DNA from 4 places in the Alteromonas sp. ABH4_452 genome. Region 2 is predicted to be linked to each of the others. Evidence: predicted binding sites of a transcription regulator. Region 2 holds the regulator's gene; each other region holds the start of a gene.
What was found. The regulator LexA, encoded in region 2, represses DNA repair genes until DNA is damaged. The targets are predictions, from matches to a motif close to TACTGTATNNNNATACAGTA.
Positions count from the first base shown of each region.

Region 1 (5,604 bases), 250 kb from region 2:
CTTCGTCTAGTTCGTATTGAGCCCAGCATGTAGGCCGCGTTTATAGGCGGCAACGGCTGGGAACAGCGAAACCAAGTAGGTGCACCCCAATATAAGTAAAATGATAATAACGCTGCTTTGCCCAAACAGCGGACTACTTAAAAACAATCCATAGGTACTGCTTAACCAGGGTTTTAGTATGCTCATAAGCCCTGCTACTAAGCCTAAACTCAGTGCGGCACTCACAATTGTAAGCAGCATAGCTTCAATTTGTATGAGTAGCAGTAAGGTAAATGGCCCTGCTCCTATGGTACGTAAAACAGCGATTTCTTGATAACGCTCACGCATAGTTGCAAGTAGCATAGTCGCTAACCCAATTAGCGCGCAAATGACGATAAGACCGGAAAGACCAAGCAATAGCGACTCTACATTTCCCATAATTTGCCAAAGCTCAGCGAGCGCCATACCCGGTAGTATCGCCATAAGCGGCTCTTTTTTACTTTGGTTGATTTGATACTGCAGCTGTAGCGCTGTAACGCGATGTTTTAGCCCAAGCATCACCACAGATACTGACTCAGGCGTAAACGCTTCGCTGTTGTACGTCTCATGTTCACCGGTATGCTCGCCGTGCTCGTGCTCGTGCTCGTGCTCGTGCTCGTGCTCGTGCTCGTCTTCGATGGTTTTATTACTCGATTTACGGCCTAACATTGAGGTGGGCGAATGCTTAGGCCCTGTGTGGGCCTCTTCAAGTCCCTGCAAGGTGACATACACAGCCTTATCCACCGGGGTGCCTGTTTTATCTAAAATGCCGGAAATAGTAAAAGGGTGATCGTCGTGATTATTGAATGAGACACTGCCTAAGCCGTGAGAAATAATAATCTCATCACCCACTTCATATCCCAATGATTCCGCTATATCAGCACCAACTACCGTAGATAGCGGCTGTGTAAATGTCGCTCCATCAGATAATTTTAGTGACTGCATGTCACCGTATTTAAAGTGTTCAAAGAAGCTGTTGGTCGTACCTACCACTCTAAAGCCTCGGTGAGTATCACCTAAAGAAAGTGGAATGAGCCACGAGACCTGTTCGTTGGATTTAAGCGATGCAACACTCGTATATTCAATGCCCTTAGTGGGTGTTCCTATATTAAACACCGACGACAATAGCAGGTTAAGCTGGCCGCTCGGTGCGCCGACAATAAGGTCAACACCTGACACTGTACGCGTAAAGCTGGTTTTCACTTGGCTGCGAATTATATCAACGCATAAAAGCAAACTAATGCTGATGGTAATGCTTAACAGCGTAAGTATTGCCGTTGTTTTTCTGCGCTTTAGACTTTCAATAGCAATAGTACTTAGCATTACGCACGCTCCTGTGCTTGCTCAATGCCACCGAATGAGGATATTGCATGGTTCGAGCTTGGGCTCAATTCACTAATACTGCAATGACGGTCAAAATAGCTCTCCATGGCTTTATCATGGCTAACGAAAATCATTGTGCTCTTACCTGCAACCTCTTTTAACAGCGACATAAAGCTATCTCGCGCATCGCTATCTAACGCCGAAGTAGGTTCATCGACAATTAATAGCTGTGGGTCATTAATGAGCGCTCGGACTATAGCTACCCGCTGCTGTTGGCCAATACTCAAAGCATCTGCCTTCGCATGTAGTACCTGTGAAGGTAGCTGTAGCTTGTCGAGTAAATGGAGAAGTTTATCTTCTCCCGCCGTTTTAGTTGTTTTACTACTTGCGAAGTACACCGCAGCGTTAATATTTTGCGCCACAGAAAGATACGGAATAAGGTTGAACTGCTGAAAGACAACGCCAATATTGCGTGCTCTAAACTTGTCTCGCTGACGGTTTGATAAAGAAGAGAAAGGCTGCGACAACAAAGTTATGTTGCCTTGGGTGGGTGTCAAAGTACCGCATAACAAATTAAGCAAAGTACTCTTTCCGCTACCCGAAGGGCCTGATAGAAAAACATGTTCACCTTGTGGCACCTGCCATGCTTTTATATCAATGACGGGCGGGCTTTCTTTACTGTACGAAAACTGTAAATTGTTTACTTCAATTGCTGGGTTGCACTCTTCTATCAATGCGTTGTGCTTTTCAGACACTGCGTTGCGCTGGGAATGAGTGCTATTGTTTTTATTGATGGTATTCACGCTAAGCCCGACCTGTATTTACGTCTTATATTCACATTAGCAAAGGCGGTACCTTGTTTCTTATTTGTTTTCCTACTTATTCAATCAGCTAGAAGCAAGTAAAGAACATAGCACCGCTTAAAAGTGATGTTATCAAATAACATCACTTTGCAAAGACATGTTATCAGAACTTACGCATTTAAAGCGGCAGTTGCTCTCACTTATTGTTCATCATAACGATATAGAGGGCGAGTTGAGCTACATTATCAGCCGTTGGCCTGCAGCTTTACTACTTCTGCGCTTTCATCTTCTAATACGCTTTCTGCTGTAGCGCCTTTAAATATTTTGCCGACTTTATCTTTGTTTTTCGCCAGCATGATTGTGAGTTCTTCAACCACGCTATCGTCTAGCTTAATGCCTTTAGCATGAATATATTCAGCGAGGTTATCTGCTGCATCAAGCATCTTATCGAACTGATCCGCTTCTTTTTTGTCGGTAGTTACCAATTTTTCTACCCCTTTGTGCGTAACAACATACTGTGTGGTAATGGCCATGGTAGGTCCCCTGTTTATTAAAGACACAAAAACTGTACAGTAAAATACTGTATAAATAAACAGTTATTCGAAAATATTCTTGTCATTATCGGTAACATTGCCGCTGATTATACTTTAGTGTAGTTTGGCTGCTTCATGTACGCTTGGATTCAAAGTCCTCGAAAACCGTAAATTAGTAATTTATTTCGGCGTCCGACACACCTGGAACAGTAGAATTGTCGCGTTCATAAGCACGCGCTCGAAAAAAGGAACTCTAAAGTTATGGTAGTGAGTGAAGCTGTTCAACAAGATATTCAGGCTATCGATGCAATCGAAGCAGTCCCTCATATAATGCAAATATTGGCCAGTAGCTTAGATTTGCGTTTCATCTGTGTTGCGAGAGTCACCGAAGAAGCATGGACAATGTGTGCCGTATTAGATAATGCAGAATTTGGTCTAACGCCTGGCGATCATTTGGAGATTGAAACTACCTTTTGTAGAACCGTAAGAGCCAGCAAAAAACAGATAGTGATTAATCATGCTTCTGCTGATAGTGAATATTGTGATAATCCCATTCCTATTATGTATGGTTTTGAAAGTTATTTCTCCTACCCTATCTACGATGCAAATGGTGACTTTTTTGGAACGCTTTGCGGCCTAGACCCAGAACCTAGAGAGTTACGTAACGAGCTTGTTCACGGGCAAATTAGCGCTTTCGCTAAACTTATATCTAGTCAAATTTTATTAAAAGACCAGATGGAGCGTTCACAGGCTCAGCTAACCGATGCAAGAAATATTGCCCGCCTTCAAGAGCAGTATATTGCTATTTTAGGTCACGATATTCGGACCCCTTTATCTTCCATTCAAATTGGTATCAGCTTTCTTGACGACATAATAAAAGACAGTCAAATAGCCAGTACGGTTCAAGTACCTGTATTCAAAGCTGTATCGAGAATGAAGAATAGTGTGCAGAGGATGACGCGTTTAATTGAAGATGCTATGGACTTTACTTATAGCCGTATGGGCGAGGGGCTACCTGTGAAAATGGCAGAGGCAACCAGTTTAGCGCAACAATTGAATTACACGGCTGAAGAGCTAGCTTCTGCTTACCCTAATTGTACTATCAGAACACATATCGATATTACCGAGCAGTTGGTCTGTGACGAAAAACGGGTGTGTCAGCTTTTATCTAACTTATTGAAAAACGCTCTGGTTCACGGCGACCAAGCGCATCCGGTATATGTGAAAGTCATCACCAACCGAAACGATTTCATTCTCAGCGTGCAAAATAGCGGTACACCAATATCTGATGATGCTAAGGCGCGTCTTTTTCAGCCTTTCTGGCGTAAAGAAAGCAGTGCAAAAAACGACGGGCTAGGGTTGGGGTTATTTATCGCATCAGAAATTGCAAGGGCGCACCAAGGTTCGTTGAGCGTGACTTCTGATTTTAACGGCACAGAATTTACCCTTTGCTTTCCTTTAACCCGTGTTTCTTCTCTTCCATTTGAAAGCGTTTCGCAATAACCGCGAAGCGCGATTGATACAAGCACTGTCAATACGAGCTCTGTCAATAATAGTTAGCGCAAAAATAATCGCCAAAGTTGATTAATGCTTGTGCAACGATGTTTGTGTGCGTATAATGCGCGCCCTTACAGCCATCCCAATTCGTTCCTTGTCTCCATACAGTCGGCTGTACTGTCGAGGCTACAACCGTAAGGAGCTATAATGCGTCATTACGAAATCGTATTTATGGTTCACCCTGATCAGAGTGAACAAGTACCTGGTATGATCGAGCGTTATACTACTATCCTAAAGCAAGACGGTGGTCAGATTCATCGTTTAGAAGATTGGGGCCGTCGTCAACTGGCTTACCCAATTGAAAAGCTGCACAAAGCCCACTACGTACTAATCAATGCTGAAGCGTCTGCAGAAGCTGTTGATGAATTGGAAAATGCTTTCCGTTTCAACGACGTGATCCTACGTAACATGGTTATGCGCACTAAGACTGCTGTGACTGAGCCTTCTCCAATGATGAAAGAAGAGCCTCGTCGTGAGCGTCGTGACGATTCTGCTCCTCGCCAAGATCGCGCGGAAAAGAAAACTGAAACCACTGAAGACAACGCTTAAGGAGATCACCCATGGCTCGTTTTTTCAGACGTCGTAAGTTCTGCCGTTTCACTGCAGAAGGTGTGACTGAGATTGATTACAAAGATATCGCTACTCTTAAGAACTACATCACTGAGAGCGGTAAAATTGTCCCTAGCCGTATTACTGGTACAAGCGCAAAATATCAGCGTCAGCTGTCTTCTGCGATCAAGCGCGCACGTTTCCTTGCGTTGCTTCCGTACACTGATTCACACAAGTAATTTGGCGAATATAAGGGTTAGCTAAGATGAATATCATCCTACTAGATAAAATCGCCAACCTTGGCGGCCTGGGCGACCAAGTGACTGTTAAGTCTGGTTACGCTCGTAACTTCCTTTTCCCACAGGGTAAAGCGGTTCCTGCAACTAAAGACAACGTTGAAAAGTTTGAAGCACGTCGTGCTGAACTTGAAGCGAAAATTGCTGAGCAACTAGCTGCTGCTAACGCACGCGCTGAAAAAGTTGCTGAGCTTGCTGAAGTTACAATCGCAGCTCCTGCTGGTGACGAAGGTAAACTATTTGGCTCTGTTGGTACTCGTGACATCGCTGATGCAATCACTGCAGCTGGCGTTGAAGTACAAAAAGCAGAAGTTAAACTACCTACTGGTACTCTTCGTGAGACTGGTGAGTATGACATCGACTTACAACTTCACTCTGACGTTATCACTTCAATCAAAGTGATCATCATTGCTGAAGCGTAATCGCTGACGTATTTTAAGAAAGCCGCTCCTAGAGCGGCTTTTTTTTGCTCTAAATTTTTGTTCGATACTTAAGAACAATACCAATCCGTATAGATAATTGCCC
Region 1 covers NZ_CM149973.1:697,966-703,569, forward strand. Annotated here, with positions in the region: gene ACYX4N_RS03020 (ABC transporter permease) at 7-1,341, opposite strand; gene ACYX4N_RS03025 (ABC transporter ATP-binding protein) at 1,341-2,144, opposite strand; gene ACYX4N_RS03030 (YebG family protein) at 2,390-2,677, opposite strand; gene ACYX4N_RS03035 (GAF domain-containing sensor histidine kinase) at 2,945-4,180, shown strand; gene rpsF (30S ribosomal protein S6) at 4,382-4,783, shown strand; gene rpsR (30S ribosomal protein S18) at 4,795-5,022, shown strand; gene rplI (50S ribosomal protein L9) at 5,049-5,501, shown strand.
Region 1: the regulator LexA is predicted to act here: its motif matches at 2,723-2,742, upstream of ACYX4N_RS03030 (YebG family protein).

Region 2 (5,604 bases):
TGTTTAGGGTAAGGCTCACTGACCCTTTTAGCAATGCAACATTAGAAGTATTTAAATTGCTATAAGCTTTGATAATTACTACTTTTATAAGGGTTAATGAATATGAGCATGTAGTAGTGGATGAACAAAACCGGTTAAAGACGATTGATGACTTTTTGCTCAGTGATGAGGTGCCGTTAGATCTTGACGACCTTATGGTTGTGTTAGCAGGGGCATATAAGGTGCCTATCGCGCTAATAGGAATTGTTGGTGAATTTGAAGAAACATTCAAAGCGCGATATGGAACTACACTTTCTAAAGTGAGCCGTGAGCATGCCTTTTGCAGTCGTGTTGTAGAAGAGCGCAAACAAGTTGTTGTTAACAATGCCCACGAGGACCCCAAGTTTAAAGATAATCCATTAGTCACGGGCGAGCCGCACATCTGCTTTTATGCAGGAACTCCCATTGAAATTAATGATGAGATTATTGGTGCTGTCTGTCTTATCGATACTGTTCCTCGAGAAATTGATGCCAAATATCTTGAAGTGCTGAATAGAATTGGTGCGCTTGTTAGCCAGCATATTTCTCTTTCTAAAGAGCATGAAGCACTCAAGCGTGAGCATGGGCTAATAGAAAAGTCCCCTATTGTTCTGGCTACGTGGCGAAATACTACGTCGCTCAAACTGGTTCATATCTCAAATAATAGTGAGCGCGTTTTGGGCATATCGTCCCAAGATTTACTGAGCGGTGCAGTTGAGCTTGGCGATGTTTTAACACAAGACGCTGAGGGCGACTTTACGTTTGCCATGCAGGCGCATATGGAGGGCGTGGAAACGCATACCTGTCGTCTTCAAATAGCCACGCCCACACGTACCATTTGGGTAAGTATGATCTCTACGGCGAGTTTCCGTGAAGACGGTATGTTGTCTTCAGTTCAGGCGTTCTTATTTGACACCAGCGACCAAAAATATGTGGAAGACAAGCTCAACAAAACAAACCAGCGCATGCGGCTGTTATTGGAAGCCTCTGAATTGGGCACATGGGATTGGAATTTGGCCGCTGACGTAAACCAAGTAAACAAGCGTTGGTGTGATATCGTCGGTCTGGAATATGAGTACTATGACACCAGCTCTCGCTTTTTCAGGCAGTTAATTCACCCCGCGGACTATGTAAAAGTAGAAAAGCAATTAAACGAGCACATCATTGGTAAAAGCAAGGTTTTCAATACCACGTTTCGCATGAAACATACTAACGGCGCGTGGGTTTGGGTTGAAACCTACGGAAAAACCGTAGAATTTAACAATGCGGGTAAGGCTATTCGCGTTGCTGGTATTCATCGCGACATCACGCAGAGAATGGAAAGTGAGCTTCATGAGAAAAAGAAAACCCAGCTACTTCAATTTATAAATAAAACCCGTGCCTCTTATCTCCAGAACAACGATTTAACCATGGCCTGCCAAACGGTATTACCCGAGCTTATTGATATCTCGGATAGTCAGTTCGCTTTCATTGGGCAAATGAAAGGTGAAGGCGATGCATCGAAGCTGTTTATTCATGCTATTTCTGAAATAGTCTGGGACAGCAGCAGCTTTACGCAATACAACGAGTACAAAAAGCGAAACTTGTATTTCAGTAGTTTCGATAACCTTTTCGGTACCACAATTTTAACCGGTGAGGTAACGATTAGTAATGCCTCAGGAAGTCATCCAAACTCAAAAGGGGTGCCCCAAGGGCACCCCCGCATTAGTCGATTTTTAGGGCTACCGATTAAGATCAAAGATAGAGTGGTGGGCATGATTGGTTTAGCCAATAAATTCGAGCCCTACACCTTCGATGATGCTGAGTTTTTGCAACCTCTATTAGATGCATTAGCCGGTCTTTTCTATGCGGTTGAACTGGAAGAATCACGCGCGATAGCTGAAGAGAAGTTGCGTAAGCTGGCCATGACTGACTCGCTAACTGGGCTGTACAATCGACGAGCTTTTGTTGATAAATGCCATCAGCTCTCTGCACAAAGCAATAGAGTGAGCGTAGCGGTAATCGATATAGACCACTTTAAAAAGGTTAACGATACTTATGGACATGATGCAGGAGACCAAGCTCTAATTTCAGTAGCCCACCTCATCGAAGAATATTATGTGGAGCCCGATATTGTTTCACGTCTTGGTGGAGAAGAGTTTGCGATAGTAGCAATTTCAGACAACAAAAGAGACGAAGAAAGGCGATTTAACAAACTTCGAGAGGCTGTTGAAAAAACAGAAGTTAAATACAAGAAAGACACGATATTCGTGACAATAAGTATTGGTGCTGTCTTTGCTGAGGATAGCTTGAATCTTGACTTTAGTGTGTTACTTTCCAAAGCGGATAAACTGCTATATACGGCGAAAAAGAATGGCCGAAATCGAGTTATTCTAGAGTAATAAAAACTTTAGGCTGCGCGAGGTTTCACGTATTTGACAGCCTTAAGCCCCCTAGTTTTTATATACTAGGTGCTAGCCCCATGCAGCTTGCTCCATAGTTTCAAGACTTTGCGCTTGTTATTTGCTTTTAGGTGTATATACTTACAGGAACTGTATGAACAGACAGGTCTTTTATGCGCCCACTCACAGCTCGACAAACTGAAGTTTTAGAACTTATTAAAACAACCATGCAAGAAACGGGAATGCCGCCTACGCGCGCGGAAATAGCTCGTCAACTTGGTTTTCGTTCTGCCAACGCAGCAGAAGAACATTTGAAGGCATTGGCGCGTAAGGGCGTAATTGAAATTTTGCCTGGTACCTCGCGTGGTATTAAGTTAAATATCCCCCTCGAGGATACTGCACCAGAAGAAGAAGGCTTGCCTCTAATAGGGCGCGTGGCGGCTGGTGAGCCAATTTTGGCGCAAGAGCATGTAGAATCCCACTACAAGGTCGACCCTGCTTTGTTTCAGCCTCAGGCAGACTTTTTACTTCGTGTAAACGGCATGAGCATGAAGGACATCGGTATCTTGGATGGCGATCTTCTTGCTGTGCATCGCACGACCGATGTCCACAACGGTCAGGTAGTGGTCGCGCGGGTGGATGAAGACGTTACGGTGAAGCGTTTAGAGAAACGCGGTCGTGAAGTTTTACTTCATGCTGAAAACGAAGAGTTTTCGCCAATTAAGGTAGACCTTGCCAGCGAGCCTTTTGCTATTGAAGGTATTGCCGTAGGTGTTATTAGAAACGCCGACTGGATGTAAGGTTTTAGCATCTTCAATCAAAAGCGGCGTATTAGCCGCTTTTTTTATGCCTTTTAGTACCATATTTTAGTTAATTTTCTTAGGTTAGCGTTTGTTAGTATGTCTCAAAACTACGAAATCTGGCATCACCATTGTGCGAAAGATATGTGCTATTTGGCCCGAGAATGAATTGGCTAATACACATTTATTATTTGAAAGTTTGTTTGAAAAATAGGACGAGCGATGTGTTAATTGTTGATTTTATGACCAAATGAAGCTTCATCCTCATCAACACCCCGTTCAAAATGCGCGTTTGATTTTTTAAGCGCCGCGAGCACGCCCAATACCCTCTCCAACAAAATTGTAACGTAAGCCTGCCACAAGAAATGGTTAAAAATTAGCCTCTTCATTAAATTTTTAATAGAAAAGACTAGACGACACGACATTATTGCGCAATTCTTATACAGAGATTAACAAAATAATAACAATGACTCTAAATTTGTTTTACAAGTTGAGGTGATGGGTCAATCGTTCGCAAACCATTTGGTAGGGCAGCGCGCAGAATAATCAGCGTTTTTGGTCTTGCTATTACGGAGGTGCTGAGTGAAACAACTAACGACCGTTTTTGCAAAGTGGTGTTCAATAATACCATTTTTGCTTTTCTCCCCTTTGCTTCTTGCACAAGAAGTTAGTGAAGAAGCCTCTTCGCTTAATTTGAGACGCGGTGCTACCGACATCAGTGGGCAGGTCTATGATCTGCATATGTTGATGTTCTTCATTTGTGTAGGTATCGCGGTTGTAGTTTTTGGCGTGATGTTCGCCTCAATGTATCTGCATAGAAAGTCTCGTGGCGCCAAGCCCGCTAACTTTCATGAGAACGTGAAGGTTGAAATAGCGTGGACCGTTGTACCTTTTCTTATTCTCATCTTTATGGCTGTGCCTGCGGCAAACACGCTTATTGCGATGGAGGACACGTCTGAGCCTGACATGACTGTGCTAGTAACAGGCTCACAGTGGAAGTGGCACTACAAGTACATGGACAGCGACGTAGAATTTTACTCACTGCTTGCTACTCAGCGTGAGCAAATAGAGAACAAATTTCAAAAAACCGACAATTATCTGCTTGAAGTTGACCGTCCGTTAGTTATTCCAACTGGGAAAAAAGTGCGTTTTCTTATTACCTCTGACGACGTTATCCATTCGTGGTGGGTCCCGGATTTTGCTGTGAAAAAAGATGCAAATCCAGGCTTTATTAACGAGTCTTGGGCCAAGGTCAATGAGCCTGGTATTTATCGCGGACAGTGCGCAGAACTTTGCGGAAAAGACCATGGCTATATGCCTGTTGTGGTTATCGCTAAAGAGCCAGCTGAATTTGATAAATGGATGGGCGAGCAGGAAGAAATTGTTCGTAAAGCGAAAGAAGAAGAACAGCGCCTACTTTCTATGAATATGTCTATGGATGAATTGATGAAAGAAGGCGAGCGCGTTTACAACGCCACGTGTGCAGCGTGCCACATGCCAAATGGTGAGGGTTTACCCGGTGTATTCCCAGCACTTAAAGGCAGCAAGATGGCGTTAGAGGACCAGCAAGGTCACATCGACATTGTGCTTCATGGTAAGGCAGGTACGGCCATGCAGGCGTTTAGCAAAATGCTGAGCCTTAAAGAAATTGCTGCGGTAGTCACTTACGAGCGCAATGCGTGGGGTAATAACACTGGCGATATGGTTCAAGCCAAAGACGTCAATGCTGTGGCAAACGGAAACTAGGAGCAGACAAATGAGCAAAGCAACTGAAGTTATTTCGCCAGATACCTCTGCGACTCATGGTGGTCACGTACAGGGTGATCATACACATAATGACCATGAACACCACGATCATATTCCGAAAGGAATAACGCGCTGGTTGTTTACTACTAACCATAAAGACATAGGCACACTTTACTTGTGGTTTGCCTTCATTATGTTTTTGGTTGGCGGCGCAATGGCCATGGTTATTCGCGCTGAACTGTTTCAGCCCGGCCTACAAATTGTAGAACCAAATTTCTTCAATCAAATGACCACTGTGCACGGGCTTATCATGGTGTTTGGTGCCGTAATGCCAGCCTTTACAGGTCTCGCGAACTGGCTCATCCCCATGATGATTGGTGCCCCAGATATGGCATTGCCGCGCATGAATAACTGGAGCTTCTGGATTTTACCTGGCGCCTTTTTGATTCTGCTTAGCTCGCTCTTTATGGAAGGCGGCGGCCCTGCTTTTGGTTGGACTTTCTACGCACCCCTTTCAACGACTTACAGTGGCGATTCGACAGCATTGTTTGTGTTCTCTGTTCACATCATGGGTATCTCATCCATTATGGGTGCGATTAACGTGATAGTGACTATTTTCAATATGCGTGCGCCAGGCATGACCTGGATGAAAATGCCGT
Region 2 covers NZ_CM149973.1:443,078-448,681, forward strand. Annotated here, with positions in the region: gene ACYX4N_RS01925 (sensor domain-containing diguanylate cyclase) at 117-2,399, shown strand; gene lexA (transcriptional repressor LexA) at 2,573-3,199, shown strand; gene coxB (cytochrome c oxidase subunit II) at 3,782-4,945, shown strand; gene ctaD (cytochrome c oxidase subunit I) at 4,956-5,604, shown strand, end outside.

Region 3 (5,604 bases), 2.2 Mb from region 2:
AGCTCAGTTATATTAGCCTTAGCCCCGTAATATTAGTACAGTTCATATTGGCTATTTTTTGTTAACACCGAGCTTATTGCCATCGCTGATCATCTTTCTAGCCCGAGCGTCCGATTGTTTAATCATATCGTCTATTAGCGACGTCTCTGGCATATTTTTCCAGTACTTCTTAGGCATCTGATTTAACATCGCACCTGTTTTGATGCGTGCAGGATTAAATATATTGGCGTAATAGGTCAGCCAGTATTTTTCAATGCGATCATCATCGGGAACAACGCTTGAATCGGGATTATCTTCTAGTACTAGGGTTTCGGTATCCCAATGAGCTGCACGATAGGGCGTTAAAATAGACCACCGCATATTCTTAAATCGGGTTTGGAAGAAGTTAAGCTTTATCTCTAAACTGAAATGCTCGGGTTCATACCATGCAACAAAATGCTCTTGCCCCTCTACGTCAATTTCTCTGAACCTCAAGAAGGCACTCATTTTATAAGCATCACGTTTTACCGCTTTCGCCATGGCGAAAAGCTGGATAACATCGTCGTCAGTTTTCATTTGAATGAGTTGCTTATTTTCATAAACGACACGCCACAATACCCGGTAACAAAGTGCAAATCGGTTATCATCGTTATGGCACAGGGCGTACTTTAAAAGCATCAGTGTAGGTTTAGGAATACTAAGCTTGCTTCGCGACCTTTTTCGCGGCCTTTTGCTTTCGTATGGCTCAGCACCACTACCGAACAGATCGTCTTGTACTGAATGAGCGCTCTGCCAAATAATATGTTCAGGGGAGATACGCTCAGCAATGCACTCTCGAGAGGCTTCCCGCCATTCATCAAAGCCAGGTACTGAAGTAATGGTAATGGTCTTCATATAAAGCTACCTTTTAGACTAGGGCTAAACTTAGCTGCATTAACAACCCACTCAAGCGCTAAACAACTCAAACTGTTTAGGCTGTTTAAACTGAAGCTCGAAATTATTACTGTCGAGTAAATGTATATCAGGAAAGTAATCTCCAACACTGATAAAAGGCTTCAACTTTTTAAGAGGTAGCCGCATTTTAGTAAGGTCGATCCAGTTGAGCTTTGTATTACGCCTTATAGATAAAATCTTTTGTACCGTTCGCGCTCCAAGACCGGGAACGCGCAGCAGCATCTGCTTGTCAGCTTTGTTTAAATCGATAGGAAATAGATGACGGTTACGTAATGCCCATGCAAGCTTCGGGTCATAGTTCATATCTAACATGTCGTCTTGTAAGATTTCATCTAAGCCAAAACCATAGAAACGCAAGAGCCAATCCGCTTGATACAGGCGGTGTTCTCGTATCAATGGCGCAGGTTTTAGTGGTAAAACTTCCGAAGCATCAGGAATAGGGGAAAATGCGGAGTAATAGACACGTCGTAGTTTTTGATCGCTATAGAGCTTAACGCTTGTACCTAAAATGGTTTTATCGTTTGACCCATCGGCACCTATAATCATTTGGGTAGACTGCCCTCCAGGTGCAAAACGGGGAGGGCGTTTGCCCGAATATGTTTTGTCTATTTTATGCTCAGCGATTTTTTCTTTTAATGTATTCATCGAACCGTGAATATCGCCAAGATCTTTCTCTGGTGCATATTTGTTTAGCGAAGACTGTGTAGGCATTTCCACATTAATACTAAGTCTATCAGCATAAAGACCCGCTTCTGCTTGTAGTTCTGGCGACGCATTCGGGATAGTTTTAAGGTGAATATATCCTTTGAACCCGTGATCAAGACGTAGCGATTTTGCAATACGTACCATGCTTTCCATAGTGATATCGGGCGAACCCACAATTCCAGAGCTTAAAAACAAACCCTCAATGTAATTGCGCTTATAAAAATTTAGGGTTAAATCTACCGTTTCTTTGACTGTAAATCGCGCCCGTTGAACATTGCTTGAAACCCTATTAATGCAATAATGGCAATCATAAATACAGTAGTTTGTCATAAGGATCTTAAGCAGCGAAACACATCTCCCATCAGGTGTGAAGCTATGGCATATTCCCGAGCCACCAGTAAGCGAACCTATACCGGTCTTTTCGGTTTTCCCAGCTTGTCGTTTACCTCCTGAACCACTGGCGCAAGACGCGTCGTACTTGGCCGCATCGGAAAGAATTTCAAGTTTTTGTATCAGTCTGTCATGCATCGCCGATGTTTACTTCCTTTAACCAATTACATTCAAGCAGCCTAGTATTTTTCACCAAATCATGGATACGGGAATTTTTTTGGCCATAGGCTACGTGGTATTGCGTTATAGCATGTATGTATATACAGTACAATTAATCACGGCGACAGAAGGGTAAGATTTAATGTTAGCCTAAGCAGGCTATGGCATAGATGCATGGGTTTATGGGCATGAATTACCAGTGATAATAAAGGTAGGTTTGCTTTTAAAAGAACTAATATGTCACTGGATTTCAAAAGCCAATATACTTAGAAAGTTCATCTCGAATATTTTCGTACTTTTCTTTGTACGGCGCTTTGAGCGTCATGTCATCAATAAGCTTAAATAAACGCTTACATTCGTTTATTAACTTCATTTCCGCCTTATCTTCTTTTATGGCTATCTGAAGAAGACATTGAAGCAAGTTAAGTGCGACACCAGTGTTAACAGGTGCGAAACCCTGAGCAAGCGCAAACGAGGCTTTAGCGCGCTCAAAGTCTTGTTGCTGGTAGTGTTGAATGCCTTCACGATTAAACTGCTGATAACTAGCAAGGCTTTTTTGTGCTTTTTGCGCTTGTGTCTTTAGCATGTAAGAACTATTTTGGTCGAGTTCTTCACCTCTCGATGAAAGTAGAGAATTCAACTGCAGCGCGTCGTCGAACTCTCCTAGTTTGTACATAACGTTAATGCTATCTGGAATAAACGCTGTAGGTACTTCTACGTATTTATCATCAAGCTGTATTTGCGATGTATTCAGATGACGCTTTGCATCAATGAGTTTCCCATCAATTGCGCTTATTCTTGCATTTACAATATTGCCAAATATTTCTACGTCGAACTCCCTGTCGATTCTATATAGGTGCTCATCGAACTTACCTCGCTGTAACGTAAGTAAAGCTTCTTGCTGATACTTATTGCGCTGGCTTTTGTCATCAGCTGATTCAGCAACATCAAGTAGGCTGCGTATCATTGTGCACCAATGTAAGCTTGCTTTGTGCACAGTGCGTTTTGATAGGTTCCAAATTGCTTGGCTAGAGTTGGCTGCTAGCACTAAATCGTCATTTTCCCGACCAATTTCACAAGCCTTAAAATGACGAGGTAATGAAAAGGGCGACAGCTTGATAGCTTCCTTAATTGCATCTAAGGCTTTTTCACCCGCTTCCAAGGCGTGGTGTGCTTGCGCAAGAATATCATGAGCATCAGCATTGAAACGGTTGCGTTTTAACGTTTTCTTGGCAATGGATATCGCTTTTTCATAATCGTTCAACAGCAAGTAGGTTCTACCTATTGCTATTTGTGCCCATAGTACAGGTCTACCTTCGATATACTCTTTTAATACATCTAGAGCTTTTTGAGGTTGAGAGATGCGCCAATAGAGTTCAACTAGCAGTTGTTCACAGTGTCCTTTGTAGTGCTGGGGGTTTTCTAAAAGAGTCTCAATATGATCTACAGCGCTATTGTATTCACCTTGCTCTATTAAGTTGAACGCTTGCTGAAGAAATTGTCGTTTTTGCCATGCACGAACAATGCGAGACTTTAACTGTACTTGTGAGAAGGGCTTTATTAGAAAATCGTCTGGGCGGCGTTCAATACTGCCAAGCACAACCGGTCGAGCACTATCAGCACTGATAAGAATAAATACTGAGGTGGGGTTAATAAGCCTTCGCGTGCGCAACTCTTCTATGAGTTCATAGCCATTTTTGGTATCAGCGCCCAAGTGTAAGTCACAAATGACAATATCAAATTTATGTTTTTTACAAAGCGATACTGCCTGTTCAGCAGAAGACTTAGTCACAACATCAGACGCACCCATTGAATGCATTAGCCCTTTCAAAAGAAGAAGGAAAGGACGTTGATCCTCAACAATCAATACTTGTTTGTTGCTAAATTGCATTTCGAATCCGTGAATAAACCGGCTATCAGTAACTAGAAGTATATCTAACTTTAGAAAATAAGCTTAAGAAAAACATTATCTTGCCGACAACATACGTATATAACAACAGCATTGTGTACGTATGTCGCCAGATTTAGCCTCAGCAAATGAACAAACAACAATAGACCCCAGTATTTACTGGGAGCGAAGTGGTGTACTTGCTCGAGCGTCATCGCAGGGGGCATTGTTCTCGTTATACCTTGCAATGCAGCAACACAGCGTAGCTGAACCGTTTGAAATTGAAGCGGCAACCTCAGACGCTGACACCGCGAATAGTATAGAGGCGCAACTTGCGGCGTTAAATCACTACAGGCGACCGTCGTTGTCCGTCAGCGAAAATGAGTGGACAGACATGCATGTGCACTCAAATTTATTCGCTACTGACTATGAAAGTGCACGCCTTTTTCTTAGTATGAAACCCGCGCCGTTAGCTCAAACCGATGACGCAAAGCGCATTCCGGATGACGTTGTAGATAACTGCAGTCTAGCTACCCAGAAACGATTGAAAAAGCAGTATGACAACGCCATAAAAGAAGATAATACGTTACTTTACGATGTTATATCTTCGCAAGGCGACGTCTATGACGAGAAATATGGGAAAGATAAGCACCAAGCTACAACGCCAGACTTTTCTTCATTTGAAAATATCGCCTAGTTTTTAACGCTCAGTTTTGTTATATTCCGCGCCGCATTTTTGCACTGGTCTTACGCTCCAATCAGCAAAGGTTAAAATATGTCTAAATATATTGTATGCGCAATGTATAAATTTGTTGCGCTTGAAAACTTTAAAGAAATCCGCCAGCCGCTTCTAGAAGCTATGGAAGCAAATGGTATCAAAGGTACACTTCTTCTTGCCCACGAAGGCATTAATGGCACTGTTTCAGGTACTCGCGAGGGTATCGACGCATTGCTTGCTTATCTGAATAGCGATGAGCGTATCAATCCTATCTCTTACAAAGAATCACTTCACGACGAACAGCCGTTCTATCGCACTAAGGTGAAACTTAAAAAAGAAATAGTGACCATGGGCGTTGAAGGTATCGACCCTCGCCAAACCGTAGGTACATACGTTAAGCCTAAAGACTGGAATGCACTGATAAGCGACCCAGATGTGACGGTAATCGACACCCGAAACGGTTATGAAATAGAAATTGGTACTTTCAAGAACGCCATCGACCCTAAAACCGACACGTTTCGTGAATTCCCGGAATACGTAGAAAAAGAACTCGACCCGACAAAAAATAAAAAAGTGGCCATGTTCTGTACTGGCGGCATTCGCTGTGAAAAATCGACAGCCTATTTGAAAGAGCAGGGGTTTGAAGAGGTTTACCACTTAGAAGGCGGCATTTTACAGTATCTTGAAGATGTACCAAAAGAAGAGTCTATGTGGGAAGGCGATTGTTTTGTATTCGATAATCGCGTTGCAGTAAACCACGACCTTGAAAAGAGTCATTACGAACAGTGCTACGCGTGTCGACTTCCTATTA
Region 3 covers NZ_CM149973.1:2,675,318-2,680,921, reverse strand. Annotated here, with positions in the region: gene ACYX4N_RS11500 (TIGR03915 family putative DNA repair protein) at 52-873, opposite strand; gene ACYX4N_RS11495 (putative DNA modification/repair radical SAM protein) at 925-2,166, opposite strand; gene ACYX4N_RS11490 (response regulator) at 2,438-4,078, opposite strand; gene ACYX4N_RS11485 (VC2046/SO_2500 family protein) at 4,200-4,772, shown strand; gene trhO (oxygen-dependent tRNA uridine(34) hydroxylase TrhO) at 4,851-5,604, shown strand, end outside.
Region 3: the regulator LexA is predicted to act here: its motif matches at 2,277-2,296, upstream of ACYX4N_RS11495 (putative DNA modification/repair radical SAM protein).

Region 4 (5,604 bases), 290 kb from region 2:
CAGGGTAAATTAAGTAAAGACGTACGGGTAGACTTGCCCGGAGGCAGCTTACGTATACGCTGGCCTGGCCCAGATAACGTGTTAAAAATGACAGGGCCTGCCGAACACGTATATGACGGACATATAAATTTATGAGCGAAGTATCAGGGCAATCTAACGCCACGCAATTAATTGAGCCATTTAACGACACAACGGAATTGTCGAGTGCTGATGTGCGCGCGTTCTTATTACAAAACCCTGAGTTCTTTGCCGAGCATGCCGACCTTCTTGAAAAAATTAAGCTTCCTCATGAGCACAAAGGCAGTGTTTCGCTTGTTGAAATTCAAAGTGAACAGCTTAGACAAAAAGTCAGGCAGCTAAATTTTAAGCTGAATCAGCTGGTTACCATCGCTAAGCAAAACGAAAAAATATATCGCGTTTATACCGATTTAAACGTACAGCTACTACGCTGTGAAAGCGTAGCTGAAGTACAGTTTACCTTAGAAGATGTACTACAAGAGCGTTTGCAGTTGTCTTCTGCGGTGATAAAAAGCTTTAAAGGCCCTCACGCTATTCCTGAACTACAACAACGCCTGTTTACGGAAAAGCGCTTTAAAAATACCAACTTCTTCTTTGGTCGTTTGTCACAGCACGAACGTCAACTTCTGTTCGGCGAAAGCCCTGCAGAATCTGTAGCGTTAATGCTGCTTGGTGATAACCGCGAATTGGGCATTTTGGGCATTAGCAGCAGCGATGCCAGTCATTTTACGCCGGATATGGATACGCTTTTGCTACAACAGCTTCAGCAAGTTCTAAATATTATCTTGCCTGAAATGATGGGATATTAGGTGTAGTGTCTACAGACGCCTTAATCAGCGAACAGTGCCAGCAATGGCTCGATAAATTTCTACTTCATTTGCAGGTAGAGCGTGGTTTATCCCTACACACCATCAAAAATTATCAGCGCCAGCTAACTGAAGTGGCAAAGCTACTTGGGCTTTACGAATGGTCTGGGCTCACGCCAAGCGATATTAAGCGTGTTATGGCTGATGCCAAAATGTCTGGGCATAGCCCCCGAAGTATCGCACTTAGACTATCGGCACTAAGAACATTCTGCCAATACCTTATTGACCACCAGCAGCTATTCAGCAACCCTGTTGAGGGCATTCAAGCTCCTAAACAGGGAAAGCCATTACCTAAGCAGCTTAGCGTAGATGAGATGCAGCAGTTACTTAATGCGTCGCCTCAGAGCAGTGACGATGATGAAGGCATGCAGTTAAGAGATGTAGCCATGTTTGAACTGCTATATGGCTGTGGCCTACGCTTAAGCGAACTTACCGGGCTTAATTTAGCCGACTGTCTAAAAGACGGTACGGTGAAGGTCATGGGTAAAGGAAGTAAGCAACGGATACTCCCATTAGGCCGACATGCGCAAAAAGCCCTTAATGCCTGGTTAAAAGTTCGGCCAGCTTACGCTTCCCCGTATGAAAGTGCGGTTTTTGTGAGTAAACGCAAAACCCGAATATCGAACAGGCAGGTTGCAAATCGTTTAGATAAAATGGCGAAAGAACAGTCCTTATCGCAGAAAGTAAGCCCTCACAAACTGCGCCATTCTTTCGCTACTCACGTATTAGAATCCAGTGGCGATTTACGTGCGGTTCAAGAATTGTTAGGGCACGCTAACTTGTCGACAACACAAGTTTATACCCATTTAGACTTCCAGCATCTCGCCAATGTCTATGATGCCGCTCATCCGCGGGCGCATAAAAAATAAAGCAAACCTAAGGTTTTACCATGCAGTTTTTCAGGTCTATCAACAAAGTCGAGGCAATGACCTTCGACCTTGACGACACCCTCTATGATAACGAACCTATTATTCGACGGGCTGAAGAAGCGCTTCAAGCGCATATTGCTAGGCACCATAAGTCAGCCGACGCGCTGTCGGCTAACGACTGGCTAGCACTTAAGCAAGCTGCCATAAAAAAGGACCCGCGCTTGGCTTCTGATATGGGGCAGCTTAGACGTGTAGTACTTACCGCCGCACTATCGAATACGGCTCCCGAAGAGTTAAAAACAGACCTGACCAACAGTGGTGAACTTAGTGATGCGGTAGGGGCCTGCTTTAACTGCTTTTACGACTCAAGAAGTAACTTTGAATTGGCTGACGATGTACACGCAGCACTTAAGGCAGTAAGTAGTCAATTACCGCTTATCGGCATTACTAATGGTAATGTAAACGCAGAAAAAATAGGGATTGATGGTTATTTTGAAACCATTCTCCACGCCAGCACATCGCGCCCGATGAAACCAGCCCGCGACATGTTTGATGAAGCCGCAGCACATTTACACATTGCACCGAAACACATTCTTCATGTAGGCGACAATATTATCAAGGATGTACAAGGAGCAATTAACGCTGGCTATCAAGCAGCATGGTTTGCCTGTAACAGACCCATGGTACTCGCCAAGGAGCCCGTTAGCGTACTTCCCCATGTCGCACTAGACAACCTCAACGACTTAACCCACTTCCTATGAATAATGGGGTCAGAGTCAGGACTCTGACCCCACAGCTTTAGTTATCTTCTAGGACGTTTTGGCGCATGGATTCACAGGGGCTTTGACAAACCGGTCTCCCAACTACCTTGGCAGGAACGCCCACTACGGTAACGTGGGCCGGAACACTATTTAATACAACGCTACCTGCGCCGACTTTCGAGCCTTCACCGATTTCGATATTCCCTAGAATTTTGGCACCTGCGCCAATTAACACGCCTTGGCGAATTTTGGGGTGACGGTCGCCCGACTCATTACCCGTACCGCCTAACGTAACGCTCTGCAAAATAGACACATTATCTTCTACCACCGCAGTCTCGCCCACCACAATACCAGTTGCGTGATCGAACATAACGCCCTTACCAATTCGCGCTGCTGGGTGAATGTCTACACCAAAGCTTGATGAATTGCGGCTTTGCAAAAATAGGGCTAATTGGTGGCGCCCGTGAAGCCAAAGATAGTGCGCCATTCTATGCACCTGCACGGCATGGAAACCTTTAAAGTGCAGTAAAGGAGTAAGGTAATCGTTCACTGCGGCATCACGCGCATTAATCGCCATAATATCAGCAATGGCTGCCTCGCTAATACCTGGCTCTAACAAGTAGGCTTCGTCGAACACCTCACGTATAGCAAGCGCAGGCATCACGTCATCTGCCATTTTGTTTGACAAAATGAAGCTTAGCGACGACTCAAAATTATGATGCGCAAGAACACTGGCATGCACATAGCTAGATAGCAAAGGTTCGTTTTCAGCAACAATTTGCGCTTCTTGTTTAAGCGTCGACCAGAAATCGATGGGCGTAGAGAGTGCAGTCATGAGCATATCCCGTTAATGTGCTGTTAGTGAGCTGGTTGTGTGCCAATGTACGTCGTTAATAAATTGGGGCCGTGTGCTTTTTCAGCTTGCCTAAAATGGCTTAACTTTTTGACTAACTCTCGCCTTGTATGAAAGTGCAGAGGTTGCCAAAGAAAAAGAGCTGAAAGTTTACCCGAGTTTGGCGTGATGCAATACCGATGTGATACCTGCCAAGCGCATAATTCGATCAATTTATCGTATTAATTCGTTATAGCTAATAACTGTATCTTTGATTTATGCACCTTTGGGCCAGCCTTTGGCAACATTAAGCACTATAACAATTTAATTAGAACGGTTAAAACACCTATTTCTTTCAATAAAAGACCCGTATAACTGCACATCTTAAACACCCAAATAACCGCGCTTTTACTTAACGAAAACGGTAAAAAACTGGACTGTATAAATTAACAGTCAGATGGCATAATAGCGTGCTGCTGAATGTGTAACAATATCAACTAACAGGTGCCAACTATGGATGTATCTCGACTGCTAGACGAGCTTAACGACAAACAGCGTGAAGCAGTAGCAGCCCCATTGTCTAATGCTCTAGTATTAGCTGGCGCAGGTAGTGGCAAAACCCGCGTATTAGTGCATCGCATTGCGTGGTTGATGGAAGTCGAAAACATCGCACCTTTTTCTATTCTCGCGGTTACCTTTACCAATAAGGCAGCGAAAGAGATGCGCGGCCGTATTGAGTCATTGATGGGTCGCAGCCTGCACAATATGTGGATTGGTACCTTCCACGGGCTTGCACATCGCCTATTACGCGCACACCACGCTGAAGCTAACTTGCCTGAAAACTTTCAGATTATCGATTCTGACGATCAGTACCGGTTGATTCGCCGCATTCTAAAAGCCATGAATTTAGATGAAAAACATTGGGCCCCGCGTCAAATTCAGTGGTACATAAACGGCAATAAAGACGAAGGCCTGCGTCCTCAGCATATCGAGACCCATGGCGATCATATCCAAAAGACCATGCGTGAAGTCTACGCTGCATATCAAGACGCCTGCGACCGTTCAGGCTTAGTTGATTTTGCCGAGCTATTGCTGCGCGCTCATGAGTTATGGGCAAAGAACCCTGAAGTGTTGGCTCACTATCAACGCCGTTTCCGTGCTGTGTTAGTTGACGAGTTCCAAGATACCAACAATATTCAATATGCATGGCTTCGTATGCTGTGTAGCGGCGACAATAACAACATTATGATTGTTGGCGACGACGATCAGTCTATTTACGGCTGGCGCGGTGCAAACGTAGACAATATTCAGCATTTTCTAAAAGACTTTAATGAGCCTACCACTATTCGCCTTGAGCAGAACTACCGTTCTACTGGGAACATTCTGAAAGCAGCGAATACGGTTATCGACAATAATACAGGCCGTTTAGGAAAAGAGCTGTGGACAGAAGATGCTCAGGGCGAGCTTATCTCTGTCTATGCCGGTTTTAACGAACTCGACGAAGCCCGCTTCATTGTTTCAAAAATTAAAGACTGGCTAAATCAAGGCAACGCCCTTAGCGACACCGCTATCCTTTACAGAAACAACGCCCAATCCCGTGTACTGGAAGAAGCTTTATTACACGAAGGGTTGGCCTATCGCATTTACGGCGGTTTGCGCTTCTTCGAACGCCAAGAAATTAAAGATGCCCTTGGCTATATGCGTATGGTGAGCCACCCGCACGACGATGCTGCTTTCGAGCGTGTGGTAAACACCCCAAGTCGCGGTATTGGTGAGAAAACCCTTTCGCAAGTACGCGACACTGCGCGTATGCACAACTGTTCTATGTGGCAAGCCAGCCAGCTGCTTATAAACGAAGGTGGCTTTAAAGGCCGTGCGTTAAACGCTATGCAAAGCTTTGTATTACTCATTACAGAGCTTGAACAAGCCACATTAGACGAACCGCTTGACCAACAGGCTGATAAAGCCATTCGCCAATCTGGTCTGTACGCCATGTACCAGGCTGAGCGTGGTGAAAAGGCTCAGGCTCGACTAGAAAACTTAGAAGAACTCGTCAGTGCATGTAAAACTTTTATCGTGCCAGAAGAAGCCGAAGAGATGTCGCCGCTGGCCGCGTTTTTGGCCCACGCTTCCCTTGAAGCAGGCGAAACTCAGGCGGACAAAGACCAAGACGCTGTGCAGATGATGACTATCCACACTGCAAAAGGCCTTGAATTCCCATTGGTGTTCTTAGCCGGCGTGGAAGAAGGTATGTTCCC
Region 4 covers NZ_CM149973.1:152,154-157,757, forward strand. Annotated here, with positions in the region: gene dapF (diaminopimelate epimerase) at 1-135, shown strand, start outside; gene ACYX4N_RS00635 (DUF484 family protein) at 132-827, shown strand; gene xerC (tyrosine recombinase XerC) at 833-1,753, shown strand; gene ACYX4N_RS00645 (HAD-IA family hydrolase) at 1,774-2,514, shown strand; gene cysE (serine O-acetyltransferase) at 2,552-3,349, opposite strand; gene uvrD (DNA helicase II) at 3,860-5,604, shown strand, end outside.
Region 4: the regulator LexA is predicted to act here: its motif matches at 3,782-3,801, upstream of uvrD (DNA helicase II).